Regions from separate parts of the Hungatella sp. genome, predicted to be linked through region 1. Evidence: riboswitches for the same ligand, from Rfam matches in the RefSeq annotation. Region 1 holds a riboswitch; the other holds the start of a gene.
The links. Region 1 has a riboswitch for cobalamin ahead of ACLTD4_RS02540 (ABC transporter substrate-binding protein). Riboswitches for the same ligand answer to the same signal wherever they lie in the genome.
Positions count from the first base shown of each region.

Region 2: it holds a riboswitch for cobalamin, as region 1 does, so the genes downstream of both, ACLTD4_RS00610 (energy-coupling factor ABC transporter permease) here and ACLTD4_RS02540 (ABC transporter substrate-binding protein) in region 1, are expected to answer to the same signal.

Region 1 is NZ_JBKVCZ010000004.1:69,421-77,359, reverse strand. It holds gene ACLTD4_RS02545 (ABC transporter permease) at 1-928, opposite strand, end outside; gene ACLTD4_RS02540 (ABC transporter substrate-binding protein) at 945-2,594, opposite strand; cobalamin riboswitch at 2,816-2,991, opposite strand; gene ACLTD4_RS02535 (sensor histidine kinase) at 3,038-4,252, opposite strand; gene ACLTD4_RS02530 (response regulator transcription factor) at 4,249-4,929, opposite strand; gene ACLTD4_RS02525 (choline transporter) at 4,977-5,282, opposite strand; gene ACLTD4_RS02520 (hypothetical protein) at 5,713-6,576, opposite strand; gene ACLTD4_RS02515 (hypothetical protein) at 6,593-7,183, opposite strand; gene ACLTD4_RS02510 (DUF4097 family beta strand repeat-containing protein) at 7,230-7,939, opposite strand, start outside.
Region 2 is NZ_JBKVCZ010000001.1:126,434-134,372, forward strand. It holds gene ACLTD4_RS00585 (ATP-binding cassette domain-containing protein) at 1-226, shown strand, start outside; gene ACLTD4_RS00590 (sugar ABC transporter substrate-binding protein) at 286-1,410, shown strand; gene ACLTD4_RS00595 (sugar phosphate isomerase/epimerase family protein) at 1,448-2,350, shown strand; gene cbiQ (cobalt ECF transporter T component CbiQ) at 2,500-3,300, shown strand; gene ACLTD4_RS00605 (energy-coupling factor ABC transporter ATP-binding protein) at 3,350-4,237, shown strand; cobalamin riboswitch at 4,265-4,450, shown strand; gene ACLTD4_RS00610 (energy-coupling factor ABC transporter permease) at 4,620-5,369, shown strand; gene ACLTD4_RS00615 (energy-coupling factor ABC transporter substrate-binding protein) at 5,371-5,694, shown strand; gene ACLTD4_RS00620 (AraC family transcriptional regulator) at 5,916-6,899, shown strand; gene ACLTD4_RS00625 (hypothetical protein) at 6,989-7,570, opposite strand; gene ACLTD4_RS00630 (exodeoxyribonuclease III) at 7,765-7,939, shown strand, end outside.

The DNA of each region.
Region 1 (7,939 bases):
CCAGCCGTATCTTCGGATTGAGCCATGCGCATAGTAAATCTGCTGCGAGAGAAACGGTGACATAGATCACGCCGGTAAACAGCACATATCCCTGAATCACCGGATAATCCCTTGAGTGAATGGCCTCCAGCACGTAGGAGCCGATTCCCGGAAGGGAAAACATATTCTCAATAATCACGGAACCTCCCAGCATTCCCCCCAGGTAATTACCGAACAGCGTAATCACCGGAAGCACCGCGTTGGGAAACGCGTGACAGAGCATCAGCCTGCTCTTTTTAATCCCCTTTGCGTCAGCCGCCAGCATATACTGCCTGCCGAACTCCGTCAGCATGGAAGACCGCATCAGCCGCTGGGTCATGGCGATATTGGCGCAGGCCAGCGTGACCGACGGCAGAATCATATGACGGATGCCTCCCACGCCATTGGTGGGGAGCAGCTTCCATTTTTCACCAAACAGGATAATCATGACGATTGCCAGCCAGAATGACGGTACTGCCATCATAAGATTTGTAAGAAATTTCATTCCCTGATCGGGCGCGCGGTTCACAAACGCCGCAGAGAATATTCCGAAGGATATCCCGAAGACGCACACCAGTGCCATCCCGGAACATGCCAGTTTAAGCGTCATGGGCAGGCGGCGGAGAAGTTCTCCGCTCACCTGCGATTGATCGCTGTATGATCTGCCTAAATCTCCCTGCAGTACCTTTCCCGCCCAGCGCAGATACTGGACCGCACCGGGATCATTTAATCCCAGCTCTTCCCTCTTGGCCTCTAAAAGCTCCGGCGTCACCTGAGAGACGCCATCCCTTCCAAGGGCCATGGCCGCAGGGTCTCCCGGTGTCAATAAGCCCAGCATGAAGGCCATGACGGAAATTCCGATTAACACAGGAATCACGGACAGAATCCGCCGAACTATATATCGAAGCATCTCATACTCTCCCTGTTTACTGTGCCCAGCCTACCTTTGTCAGATCCAGTCCGTAGATCTGCGCCTCATATCCGGCCAGTTTCTTATTGTAGACCATCAGAGTCTTTTCGTTGTAGAGAGGAAGCACAGGCTGCGTCTCAACGGAGATTTCCTGCAGCTTATCGTAAGCTTCCTGACGCTTTACCAGATCGATCTCCGCATCCGCCTGATCGATCAGGCCATCAATTTCCGCGCTCTTTACTCCAAGGCTGTAGTTCACGTTCTGATCGCCTGTGGAATACATGAAACGCTTAAAGATGGTGATGGCTTCCATATTGGAAAGCCCCTGCTGGCCGCGTGCAATATCGTAATCCCCGCTCTTCATCATATCCTTCATGGCCGCCCAGTCATAGGATTCGATGGTCACGTCCACTCCGATCTCCGGAAGAATCGCCGCGATCAGCTCCGCCTCCGCCTTCTGCTCCGTGTTGTCCTGCTGAACCAGATACTTTACGCTGACTCTCTGATCTCCCAGAACCTCTTTTGCAAGCGCTTTTGCCTGCTCTGGGTCGTATTCCACCGGGAAGTCCTTATAGAACGGCGTGCTGTAGTTTAAGATATTGGAAGTAGGGGATGCGTATCCAAGATAGATATGATCCGCAATGGCGTTTCTGTCTACCAGAAGGCTGAACGCCTTTCTCATTCTGACATCATCAAACGGCGCCTTTGTTCCATTGAGGCACAGGAAATCGATCATGGTAGAATTGGTCGTCGTGATCGCAAACTGGTCATCCTTTACAAGCTCCACAGCGAGAGCCGGCGTGATCGCCTTTAAATCAATAACGCCCATGATTTCTCCGGACTTCATAGCGGAGAATCTGGTATTGACATCCGGGATCGTCATCACGCGGATTGTCTTCGCCGCAGCCTTCTCTCCCCAGTAATCCTCGTTGCGCTCCAGGAGTACGTACTGATCCTTAACATTCTCAGTAATCTTAAATGGTCCCGTCCCCTGTGCAATGCCGGTGTAATTATAATTTTCATCAAAGCATTTGGGGCTGTACATGGCGCTTCCGAAATTTGTCATGGTAAAAAGAAGGGTCGGTGAGGCCTCTGTAAAGGTCAGCTGCACCGTATAATCATCCACCTTCGTTACCTGGTCAAGATTCGGATAAAAGCTGTCGATGTTCAGGCTGTAGAAGCCGGAAGGCTTCACCTCTGATCTCATCCGGTCAAAGTTATAAAGCACTGCGTCCGCATTGAACGCTTCGCCGTCATGGAATTTGACGCCTTCCTGTAAATGGAAGGTCCAGGTCTTCGCATCGTCAGACATCTCCCAGCTCTTCGCCAGCTTTCCTACCGGCTGTCCGGCTGCATCCATCGTGATCAGCGGTTCCCATACATAGAGAATTACGCTGCAGTAGTAGGCGTCATCCACGCCAGGCGCCACATTCCGGTAGCCCGCCAGGACAATCTCATCGTCCGGATTCACGGCCGCTTCTGTGGTCTTTTCCTCTGAACCTGTTTCTGTGCCCGCCCCGGTCTTTGCCTCAGCACTTGTCTGAGCGGTCTCTGTGCTCTGTGTGCCGGCCTTCTGACCGGAACAGCCGCTAAGCATCAGGGTCAGAATCACCGCCAGGAGCGCGAACATGGAATACGCACTTCGTCTCTTTTGTCTCTCTTTCATAGTTCCTCCATTCATCTGCTTTTCGCAGGTATCATCCTTGTATAACTGCATATCATACCGTAATTCATAAGCGCAGGCCAAATCAGAAGCCGCCAGAAACAAAAAAAGAAACGCGTTTTTATTCCGCGTTCCCGTCATCAGGCATAAACTATTAAGCCCCTTCTGCGCCTTACGGCAAAAAAAGAGCTTCTTTATCCCAGATGCATTGCCTTACACGGAGGCTTCATCTTTTCCTATTAAGCAGGTTTCCTGACTTACAGATCAATGCTCCATCTTCCCTTCTCACATCTTTGATGCAATGGATTTGAAGATATCGCTCCCTGAATACAGTGACCGGATCGCTCAGGATTCTCACCTGATTCCCTCTTGAACATGCACTTAATATCATATGATTCAATTATACTTCCCTATCATAGCACAAAGTTCGGTTCTGTTCCACCTGTTTAATCATTGCCGCAGACTATTTTTCCATGTCGAGGAGATACACGTCCGCGCCTTTCCACACCGCGGTATGAGGCAGGGAACCGCAGTATAAATGTCGTTCCCTCACCAGCCGCGCTCTTCACCGTGACCTCTCCCCCGTGCTTCTCCACGATGTCCTTTACGAGGGGAAGTCCCAGACCGGCTCCGCCCACGGCGCGGGACCGGGACTGATCCACCCGGTAAAACGGTTCAAAAATATGGGGAAGCGCTTCTTCCGGGATTCCAATTCCCGTGTCTTCGATCTTCACAGTCACACCATTATCATCTCTTCCCGTGACAATCGAGATGGACCCATGCTCCCGGTTGTATTTTGCCGCGTTCTCCAGCAGATTGCTCATAACGCGGTAAAGCATGACGCGGCTGCCGGTCAGGCTGATATCCGGCGTATTCTCGATGGAGACGGTCAAGTCCTTTTTTCGGATCAGCGGTGAAAGCTCATCAAGCGTTATGGCAAACACTTCGCTCAGCTCCACTTCCTCCTCCATCTCGTGGTCCTTATCCGACGTCAGACGCATCAGGTCCTCCACCAGACGGATCATCCGCTCCGTATTCGCTTTTACGATGGTCAGCACCTTTTCCATGCGGTCCGGCGAGGTCTTCCCGTCCAGCTCCAGAACCTCCAGATTCACGAGAATCGTGGCAAGCGGAGTCTTCAGCTCATGGGCGGCACTGGCGGAAAAACGTTTCTGCCGTTCAAATGAAGCGCTGACTTTATCCATCATATGATTAAAAGACCGGGCCAGCCGGCCGATCTCATCCTGTCTGCCCTGTATCTCCACGCGGTTCGACAAATCATTGCCGCTGATCTCCTCAATCGCGGACGACAGCTCCTTCAGCGGCTTCAGCACATGGCCCGCCATCAGCCACGTCGCCCCTGTTCCCAGAATAAGGACCAGAAAAAGGGCCGCCATCCCCCATAGGTTAAACTGCGTACCCGCCTTTTTCAAGGAAACGGTAACCTCCTGCAAGTCCATATTTTCGTTAGAGACTCCCTCTTTCTTAACACTGGTGATGATAATATCCTGGGGCTGAAACGTCATCTTCTGCTCTAAATCTCGTACGAAAATGCGGTCTGCCCCAAATAAGAACATGCTGGTCAGTATGACTGCCACACTGGCCATCACCAGGGCCGAGAGAAGGGTCAGCCGCATACGGAGTGACAATTTCTTCATCATAGAGGTTCCTCCTTATCGATCAGATATCCGGCGCCGCGGATGCTGCGGATGATTTCCTCATCCGTAACCGCCTGCAGCTTGCGCCGTATGACGCTGATATAGACCTTCACCTGATTGGAAAAGGGATCGGCCTCCCTGTCCCACACATGCTCCAGCAGTTCCTCTGCACTGACCAGCCTGCCCATATGAATCATCAGATATTCCAGAATTGCGAATTCACGCATGGAGAATTCCAGCTGCTTTCCATGAAAAGCAGCTGTCTTTAAATTGGAATCCAGACAGAGACCTCCCCTCGTCAGGGCGGCCTCTGTCTGGATAAATGATCTTCTCAGCAGCATACGAATGCGTGCCTCTAATTCCTCAAAATGAAACGGCTTGGTGAGATAGTCGCTGGCTCCGCTGTCCAGCCCGCTGATCTTGTCTGCAAGCTCCGAGCGGGCAGAGAGAATCAGCACCTTCGCCGGGTTCTCCATGGACCGAATGTGCTTCAGCACTTCCATGCCATCCAGACCGGGGAGATTTAAGTCGAGCACCACCAGATCATACTCATTGATCCCGCACTGTTCGACCGCGTCGGCGCCGTCACCTGCGGCGTCCACCGCATACCCGCGTCTGCGCAGGCCGTAGCACAACGCCTCCCGCATATCTTCCTCATCTTCCACAATCAAAAGTCTCATGGTAAATCAAATCCTCTCATCCTTTTTGGTATCCCGTTAAAATCATTCTACTCAGCCGCGACGACGCTGTATACGACACTGCCGTCATTGCTGATTCCTTTTTCCGTCCAGCTGATATAAATCTTCGATCCGTCTTCCGCGATAATATACGTTTCCCCATTTTCATCGGTTCTGATCTCAGACTTATATTGTCTATTCCCGTCCGCATGGTCCATAACGGTGGAAGTGCATACGGCGGATTTGCTGGTATCCGCCTGTACATCCTTTACCGCCGCAGAAGCGGTAAAGGCTAACGTCGTGGCTGCTACGGCTGCTGCTGCCAAAATGGCTGTTGCTCTGTGTTTTAACATCATAAATGCCTCCTGTTATTCGCTCTTTTATTTTCTGTGTTATGTGATCACAGGCTTATTATACAGAAGCCAGGGTTAAAGTACGGTTAGAAATTCACGATTCCTTCCGGAAAAATCCCCCGTCCGGCGCCCGGTTCTGAAAATCCGCAAAGATGTCCATGGCTGTTCGCCAATGATACACAGTAAACCGATTGAGTATCAATTATAACATTACGGCGGTTCATAATGCCACAGAATGTAGAAAACTTAAGTTTAATGTAAAAAACTCTGCCGGATCACCGGGAGACGCTCCCTGTAATAAAAATACCTCACAGCTGCAAAGATACAAGTTCTCTGCGGCTGTGAGGCATTCGTGCTGAATTCACCGGTATTTGTGCAATGCAGTACCTGGGCGTATTTGAAGATTCATTTCTGCCATCGGCACGCCCTGGTCTCACGTGCCAATAATATGTAAAACACCGTCCGCCAGTTTACAGACGGCCTCCGTTTCTTCGTCAATCCGGATCAGGTCCCCACTGCGGTAGACACCTCTGCCGGTGATCTCCTCGATCGCCATGAGATACAGCTGCTGGTACAGCGCCTCCGGCTCCTGATGGGTATTAAAAACACAGACATCCGGATAACCAAAATCTGCAAGGCCATCGGTCCGGGCCATCTTCTTTCCGTCATCGAGATAGAGAAGTACCCGGATCCAGAGCGGCGCCGGAAAATAGTTCCGGTCTTCACCGACGGGAGACTTTATAATTTCCACGTGTCTCAGATAAATTTCCTTTTCCAGAAGCAGCCCTGCCCCTCCCATATACATGGCGACAGCCTGTTCCAGTCTCATGACCGCGCCGCACAGCCGGTTAAACGCCAGACAGGCCTCCCGTTTCTTTTCCAGTTCAAACCCATTGCCTGCAATAATCAGAAATGCCTGATGTCTCCCCATCTCCAGCTCCGCCTCCGGCGACAGCGAATGAAACGGAAACAGTTTCTCCACCTCATGGTCCGGCACAGCAAACGGCATCAGCGTACAGATAAACTGCGCCTCCTCCCTGCTTACAATCACAGAGAACAGATTGTCTCTGGAAACCTCTGTCGCCGTCTCAGGGCCAAATTCCTCTTTTATCGCCCCTGTCAGCTCCTCCTCTGAAAGCTCAGCCGTATGAAGAAGGGCGAATCCCATTATGGTATCCTTATTAGGGCAGAGCGATTCCTGTGCGGGTGTTGCTGTCGATGCTGGTGTCTGTGCCGATACTGGTGCTGGTATCTGTGCCGCTTCATTTTTCTTAAATAGTTTGTTGAATAATCCCATGATTCCTCCTCCGCACTCACTCACCAAACACGGTCTCCGAGTTTCGTTTTGCCTCCAGCAGATACTCGACCTGTTTCTCAGCTTTTTCGATTCCCTCTATAACTTCATTTGATTTCATATTATAACAGCGATTTGATGAAAATGTAGGAATTTTAAATTTCATCCCATCCAGGCAGAATCGGAAGCTCACCAGGCTTGTCCCTCCCGTTATCCCCCTTCCATCGCTGACCTCCGCCGAACGGATTCCCGAAGCCTCCAGGATCTGAACAGAAAATGGATTGAGCCGCATCAGCAGTCCTATTTTCCCTTTGTTCGCGTCAATCGCCACGACGGCATTGTAGCTGTCAAACCGGCTGGTACACCGGAAGCCATCTGCCGCCAGACGGCCTGCCATCTGTTTTTTGCCGACCGCATAAAACAGCGCCCCTAAAATAAGGAGAGACAGCGCCGACAAAATCACCCCAAATACTGCCATTCCAACCATCAGATCTGCCATTTCATAGGGCAGGCTGCTTCCACCCACCAGTACCAGAACCGCAGAAATTCCAAATCCCACCACCAGATGGATTACCATAAGCAGCCAGTTTATCTTTTTCACTTTCATCATTTACTCCTGTTCCAATTATCATCTGTTTTTTCTTATTCCTGTTTTCTCATTTCACCGAATCTGCGCCAAATATCTCAGTAATCTGCGCCTCCGTCATTTTGTCAATCCCGGTCAGCGTCCCATTTTCATACCTTCCCTGTAAAAATATCCCGGAGTCTGTGTCGCGGTTCAAATACCAGTCATGGCGGCTGCCATTTGAAGCAATCCTTCCGACAAAGCCCTGCACAGGATGACCTTCGTAGTAAAGCGCCCGCCGGCTCAAAACATATGTGATTCCATATGGCGCATATTCCCTGTAGGAAACATCGGTGCCTGCATTCTCCGCGCCCATGGCATTTGCACTATGAAATCTGACTTCCACTTCACCGGCACTGGACTGTGCAGTCAGCGCAGACGGACCGCCCTGATGCGTCCGGCTTCCCTCACTCCTGCTGCCGTCTACTATAATCGTTCCCATGTCTACCGACAAATTATATTGATATTTTGCAGCTTCCGCTGTTGTCTCAAAGCAAATATCTCCAAGATCAACAGAGAGATTTACGTTACCCTGAATATTCCCGGAGACCGTAACCTCACCGGCGCTGCATTGCACATCCACCGAATGGGTCACACTGCTGTCCAGCATACCAACATCTCCCAGATCCTGTTCGATTTTTAAATCCTGGACAGAAACCCGGTTCAGCAAGATATCTCCCGCATCGCAATGAGCCTGTAAGGAATTGATCTTCCTGTCCGCAATCTGTATCCCTCCCAGGT
Region 2 (7,939 bases), on a different contig from region 1:
TGGTGCTGTTGTAATTGGTGGAACAAAAATGGGCGGTGGAAGCGGCAGTATGTGGGGATCCCTTATAGGAATCATATTGGTTACCGTTATTCAGAATGGTCTGGTATTTTTGGGTATGCAGTCTGGCTGGCGGTCCTTATTTATTGGAATTACCATGATTCTTGCAATTTTTATTGATACGATGGTGGAAAGGAGGCCCGCGAAATCAGGCTCATCGGAGAGGTAGGAAGGAAAGAGTTTTATAGAGGAAGAAAACAAAAGATGCAGAGGGAAAGGAGATTTACTATGAAAAAGAGAAATGCGGCAGCGTTATGTATGGCAGTAGTTTTAGGTATTACGGGGTGTACTTCCGTTGTATCCACTGAAGGGGATACAAAATCGACAACAGAGAGTGTTGCGAAAGATACATCAGCAAAAGAGACAAGTGAAAAGTCAAAAGAAACCGAGCAGGCGTCTGAAGCTAAAGAACCGAAAACAGATGATTACCATATTGGTTTTGTTGTCCATACGACCTCCGGTGATGTTATGTCTTCCATAGAATATGGGGCTAAGGCGGCCGCGGAAGACTATGGTGTGAAGCTTACCTACACAGGGCCGGTTGATACTGATAATACAGAGCAGATTTCTATGTTTGAGTCTCTGGTGGCAGCAGGCTGCGATGCAATTGTTATCATTGCTGGAGATCCTACTGTGTGGGATGAACCGATTAAAGAAGCGGTCGAAAAGGGAATTACTGTAATTGTGACGGATACGGATGCGCCAACTTCACAGAGAGCGGCTTATTTTGGAGTAGATACAGCAAAACTTGCGTATGACCTGGGATCTGCTGTAAGGGAGAAGACCGGAGAAGAAGGAGTGGTTGCGCTTGGCGTGTGCGTACTTGGACCGGCATCTCATGCTACTCGGGCAGAGAAGGTAAAAGAAGCGTATGACGGAACTAAAATGGAATTTATTGGTGTATACGAAACGGACCAGGATACAACTTTAAATTATAATAACTGGGAAAATATCTACACTTCTAACCCGGATTTAAAGGCAATGGTTGGATTATCTGCGTTGGAAACAACTAATATGGGAAAAGTAAAACAGGCTAGTGGTGGAGAAACTGTTATGGCGGCTTATGATCCAGGAGCGGAAGCCTTAAATCTCCTGGAAGAGGGGTATCTTGATGTATGTGCATTCCAGAATGTATGGATGGAAGGCTATCTCCCTGTACAGGCGGCGGCCAGAATGCTGACAGAAGGAAAGAAACTGAAAGGCGGAGAAAATCTTTATGAGGGCCAGATTGTAACCTCTGGCGAGGTGACGGATGAATTAAAGAATCGGGCACAGAGTGAAGACACAATGAACGAATGGTATCGGAATTTTATTAAGGAAAATGGATTAGAGAACTTTGGCCTTTCCGATTAAGCGTTTAAATATGCTGAAAGAAAGGAGATAAGGTATATTGGTAAAATTAAAAACGGGCATTCATTTTCTGTTTGGACAAAGTGAGCCGGTGACATACTTTTATCCTATTATTGAACGGTTTGCATTTTTGGGATTTAAGTGTGTGGAACTGCCACCGGACCCATTTTTAAGAGATTATGAGCGGCTTCGTGATCTGGTGCAGTATGCTGGAGAGAAGGGCGTGGAAATTGTTTTTAGCTGTGGGTTTCCTAAAGATTGTGATATGGCTTCCGATGACTGTGCAGTCAGGGAAAATGGAATAAGATATATGCATCAGATTCTGGAAATGATGGAGCGCGCGGATATCTGTCTGTTGGGAGGAACTTTTTATACGAAATGGCCCTCTTACAGGGTAGAGACACTTCCTATGACTGAAAAGCGGCGGATTTTTGAACGAACAGCACTTTGCTTTAAGAATGCGGTAAAAGAGATTCGTGGCAGCTCAATAATACTGACCATTGAACCATTAAACCGGTTTGAAGGTTACCTGATTAACACTGCTGAAGAGGGCGTTCGGTTTTGCAAAATAGTGGAGAATCCAAATGTTGGATTGATGCTGGATGGGTTCCATATGTCGGTAGAGGAAAATTCTATTCAGGAGGCAATTCTAACAGCAGGTAAGTATTTAAGACATCTTCACCTTGCAGAAAATAACAGAAGGCTTCCGGGAGTGGGGAAGTTTCATTGGGAAGAGTATTTTTCTGCTTTAAAAGATATTGGCTATTCCGGACGATTTGACATTGAAGCTTTTACGACACCGGGAGGCAGTGTGGCTGCCAGCGTAGCTTTATGGAGAGAGTTGGAAGAAGGTATGAATCTGGAGAAGGAAAATGAAATGCTTCTTCAATCTATAGATTTTATAGAAACAAAATGCCGTTTTTATAATATCTTGGGGGAATAGGATGACTGCAAAAAAAGGAGCCGAAATAAAAAGGCTCCTTTTTTAATGTGTCTTACTGCTGAAAAAATAGGAGCGATTCAATTGCCATACGCCTCCTCCCGTTATATAATGGGTCATATCGGCCAATGCCGGTAAATAGATCAAGGGAGGTGAAACCAATTTACAGAGGTCATAAACACGATGCGGCGCATTCGATTGATTTCTATGCCTATGAGTCGCGGCTCAGAAGCTGGAATGCGGGGCTTAAGATGGCGGTGGGGATGGCGGCGCTCTGTCTGTGCATCGCGGCGGACAAGCTGTCGGTGTCGGTATTTGTAATCTTTACCATGGCCTGCATTACGGTTATTGCGGGAGGCTTATCGCCTGCACGGTATTTAAAGCTGCTTACGATTCCTCTCGCCTTTCTTTTTATGGGGACTGTGGCGATTGCCATAGGTATTTCACGCAGGCCCTGCGGCGACTGGTATATAAGCGTTCCATGGTTTTCGCTCTATGTGACGAAGGCCGGGCTTTTGCAGGCTGTGCTGCTGTTTACCAGAGCGCTGGGGGCGGTCAGTGCCATGTACATGATGACGCTTGCCACGCCGGCCAGTGAGATGATCGGAGTCTTAAAGCGCATACACGTACCGAAAATGATTGTGGAACTGATGTATCTGATTTACCGCTTTATTTTCGTATTGAGCGACACCCACAGTCAGATGAAGCAGGCCGCTGTTTCCCGGCTGGGAACCTGCGATTTTAGGACATCCTGCCGTACCTTCGGAAGTACCGCCGGCAATCTGCTGGTGGCATCGTTGAAAAAGGCGGACACGTATTATGACTCTCTATTGTCCCGGTGCTACGACGGGGATCTCTGTTTCCTGGAGGAAGAGAAGCGGATCAGGGGAAGCCAGGCGGCAGCGGCAGCAGGATACTTACTGCTGATTGCGGCGGTGTGGATCTTACTGTAGTCCGACATCGGAGTGATACAGAGAAAATGAGAGAAAAGGTGGTGAGTATGTGGATGAGAACAGAGGAGATGTGATTTTGGAGACAGAGCATCTCTGCTATTCCTATGACAGCAGGAAAACGGCCCTGCAGGATGTGAACTTATCGGTCAGAAAGGGTGAGCGGATCGCGGTACTGGGTTCCAACGGAGCAGGAAAATCCACGTGTTTTCTGAATTTGAACGGAGTGCTGTCACCGGATTCCGGGAAAATTTTATACCGGGGTACCGAAATTACAAAAAAGAACCGGAACGAGCTGCGAAAGCACGTTGGAATTGTGTTTCAGGAGGCGGATAATCAGATTATCGCATCAACGGTGGCCGCGGAGGTTTCATTTGGGCCCATGAATTTAAAGCTTCCGGCCGTGGAGGTGAAACGGCGCGTGGATGAGGCCCTTGCTTGTATGAATTTAGTAGAGATGAAAGACAGGCCGCCTCACTATCTTAGCGGCGGTGAGAAGAAACGGGTCTGTATCGCGGATATTGTTGCGATGGAGTCGGAACTCTTCCTGTTTGATGAGCCGACGGCTTCACTGGACCCTCTGAATACGGCAGTATTCGAGGCGGTTCTGGATAAGCTGTGGAATATGGGGAAAACTCTTTTGATTTCAACCCATGATGTGGATTTCGCCTGGAGATGGGCGGACCGGGCGTTGGTATTTGCCGGAGGCCGTCTGATTGCGGACGACTCGCCGCGCCGCATTTTTCAGGATGAAAGCGTGGTATCGCAGGCGAACTTAAGAAAGCCGGTCCTGATGGATGTGTGCAGCCGGCTGGCGGCCCATGGGCTTGTGCCTGACGGTTCATATGCAAAAGATGCAGAGGAACTGGAACGGCTGTTGTGCCGGCAGCAGGAAGCAGGCAGTTTGAAAATGAGAGCAGACGGAGTCAAATGTATTTGACAGCCGGAGCTGTTTTCGTGTACAATACAATAGAATTACGCAAGAGGTGCCTGTGAAATTCTCCGCAGGATAATAGGGAAAAGGGTGAAAATCCCTTACGGTCCCGCCGCTGTAAAAGAGGAGCAGGGCTCGATAAATCACTGGGTAACCGGGAAGATGAGCTGCTGTGATGAACCTTGAGTCAGAAGACCTGCCTGTTGCGATACGATGCGTCCGGTTACGAGCGATGACCGGAGGCCGAAGCCTTTTTTTGCGTCCGGAAAACCGGGGATCTCTGTGAAGACAGGGGATAAGAGCGAAGAAGAGGCTGTCGTCAAAGTACCGGTCTGATGAGTGGGAATCATCGGATGAGGTGCTTATTTTTTTTGAAGGGAGAATAGAGATGACGAAGAAAGAAAAAAGAATCATGACACTTGCAGTGGCATTTGCATTTACGTTCGGCGTTATGCCGGTTTCGTATGCGATGCACATTATGGAGGGGTATCTGCCTTTGGGCTACTGCCTGGTATGGGGAGCTGTCTGTGTGCCGTTCCTGGCCGCCGGATTCTTTTCCATCCGCCGTACACTGGGTGAAAACAGAAAGAACATCACTGTGCTTGCCATGGCCGGGGCGTTTATTTTTGTGATTTCGTCCCTGAAGATTCCGTCTGTTACGGGCAGCTGCTCCCACATGACCGGAACCGGTCTCGGGGCGATCCTGTTTGGGCCGTCGGCAGTGAGCATCCTTGGAATTATCGTATTGATTTTCCAGGCGGTTTTACTGGCACATGGGGGACTCACCACGCTGGGTGCCAATACCTTCTCTATGGCGATTGCTGGTCCGTTCGTGGCTTTTGGGATCTATAAATTATGCGGAAAGTTAAAGGTAAACCGCTACGTATCCGTATTTCTTGCGGCTACCCTTGGCGATCTGTTTACATACTGCGTAACCAGCCTTCAGCTGGCGCTTGCCTATCCTGCAGAGCAGGGCGGTGTGGCTCTGTCTGCGGCGAAGTTTTTAGGCGTGTTTGCGCCGACACAGCTGCCGCTGGCCATCATTGAAGGACTTCTCACTACTGTTATCATCATAGCGCTGGAATCCTACGCCGGGCCGGAGCTTTCCAGTATCGGATTTGCAAAGGAGGCAAAATAAGATGGATAAGAATAAAAAAATCATTGTAATCGTTTTACTGGTCATTGCCTGCCTGATCGCAATTATTCCGCTGTTCGCGTTAAAAGGCGCAGAATTCGGCGGATCTGATGATGCGGGAAGCCAGATGGTGGCTGAAATCCGTGGAGAAGAGTATGAGCCGTGGTTCACTCCGGTAATGGAAACCCTGATTCAGGGCGAACTCCCGGGCGAGGTGGAAAGCCTGCTGTTCTGCATTCAGACCGGGATCGGCGTCGGCATCATGGCCTTTGTCATGGGACGTTTCGTAGAGCGGAAGAAATGGATGACAAAAAAAGAAAATAAATAAAACAAGCAGTTTTATAGAGCCGGGTAAATTTCTTCTGATAGAATTTTCCGGCTTATTTTCTGCCTCCGGCTGCAAGCCCGACAGCCAGAAGGCGTGAACGGGAGATAAAAGGAAGGGAAATGGAAAAAACTGGACTGTCGGAAAGCATGCAGGCAGCAAGAAATGTGACAAAAATGTTCTTGTTTTCTGGTATGATAGAGAAAAGACAGGAGGCGGGGATTATGGCAAGTGAATTGGGGGCTGCGAATTACGATGAGACGGTCGACAGGAATGGTAAGATGGGGAGCAGAACGGGGGTCAAATTGAGTGACAAATGGAGTGACGAGATGAATCACACACCAAATAATATAGAAGAAATAGCTGCAGTCATTGACTATATCGAAGAACATCTGATGGAGGAGCGGCTGGATTTAGAAGGTATTGCTGCGGCTTTCAACTATTCCAGATATCATTTGCACCGCATGTTTGCATCTGTTACCGGTTTTCCCATGCATACCTATCTTATGAGGCGCAGGCTGACTGAGGCGGCCAGGATGCTGGTGTTTTCGAAAGAGCCTGTTCTGGAAATTGCGCTGGCTTCCGGATACGAAACGCAGCGCTCATTTTCAAGGGCGTTTCAGAAGTATTTTAAACACAGTCCATCCCAATACCGGAAGAAGGGTGATTTCTTCCCGCTGCAGCTGAAATACGATACCTCCCGCCGGGAAAAACTGCGGGGGGACAGGATACTCGAGGTAGCCATGACGGAGGCGAAGACGATATCCATCGTCGGCTTCTGCGGTTCCACAAAGGGCGGTTTCTCTGTAATCGGCAGGTGCTGGAGGCGGCTTCATGCAAAAAAGGGCCGTATCTCCGGCCGCGCGGACGAGGAATTTCTGATTGGGGTAAATGACTACTCTTATTATCCCTGCCAGGGAATGGATAAGGTGTTCCGGTATATTGCGGGAGCAGAGGTCGCCGAAGAACACACGGTTCCCAGGGGAATGCAGGAATTTACACTCCCGGCCGGCCGTTATGCTGTGTTTTCCTTCCGCGGAAGGAATGAGGACAGCCTTCAGCCGGTAGTGGAATACATCTATGGGGAGTGGTTTCCTGAATCCACCTGTCGGTTTGACGACGGCAGACGGTATGATTTTGCAAGGTATGGGGAACGGTTGGACGAAAAGGGAGAAAGTGATATTCAGTTATGGGTGCCGGTTATCTGAGCACCCATTATTTCATCCATAGGAAAGTTAGTCCTATGAATGAAAAATCTCCGGGGGACAGCGTGCCCCGCGCCCTGTTCCTTCTCACATCAGTCAGACAAATTGATTCCCGTAATCATCATCGTTCCATTTACATCATTGAACACAACCGTTCCGTTTTCGCCCATCATCACGCCAGCGCCGTAGGAGTCAAGCTGCGATTCCTGTACGGCGGCGATGGTGTCCTTCATCTTCTGGGTGAACAGCGTTTCTGAGCCGAGGGCGATCAGGTCATTCCGTGTCTCAAGCTCGCGGCCGTCCCCTGATTCCAGGGATATGTAGACCGGATAGCCGCAGAGATCTGCAAAACCTTCCAGATCAGCTGTTGCAACAGCCTTTTTTATTTTTTGAGCAAATGCGGCCGCTCTCTCAGAGTCTGTTTCTGAATCGTTTTCTTCCTCCGTTTCACTGGACTGCTCTGAAGGCGATAGAGAAGCTGCCCCGGTATCATCAATTGAAGTTTCTTCGCTATCTGCTGATTCGGCGGAGAAGGTTTCTCCATTATCCATATCTTTTTCATATGTAGAAGAGACTGTCTCGGAAGAAGCAGACGATGCCGGTGCAAACGCGCAGCCGGAAATGCCCATGGATACTGACAGCGCGAGCGCAGCCAGCCTGTTTAAATGCCTCATATAGATAAGTCCTCCTTTTCATGTATTCAGTGGCAGTATATCATTCCGACAGAGCGGAATCAACTTGAGAATGATTCTTATGGATCAGATCTGGCGGAAGACCTCATGTGAAAATTTCCACCAAGATTAATCTTTTCTATTGTCCTGGAAAATGCTATACTTACATTATCTATTGTCTAAGGAGAGACTGTTAAATGAAAAAATTGATATCATGGAATGTTAATGGCCTTCGCGCCTGCGTAGGTAAAGGTTTTTTAGATTATTTTCACGAAGTGAAGGCGGATATTTTCTGCATACAGGAGAGCAAGCTTTCAGAGGGACAGATTGAACTGGATCTGCCGGGCTACCATCAATACTGGAATTACGCGG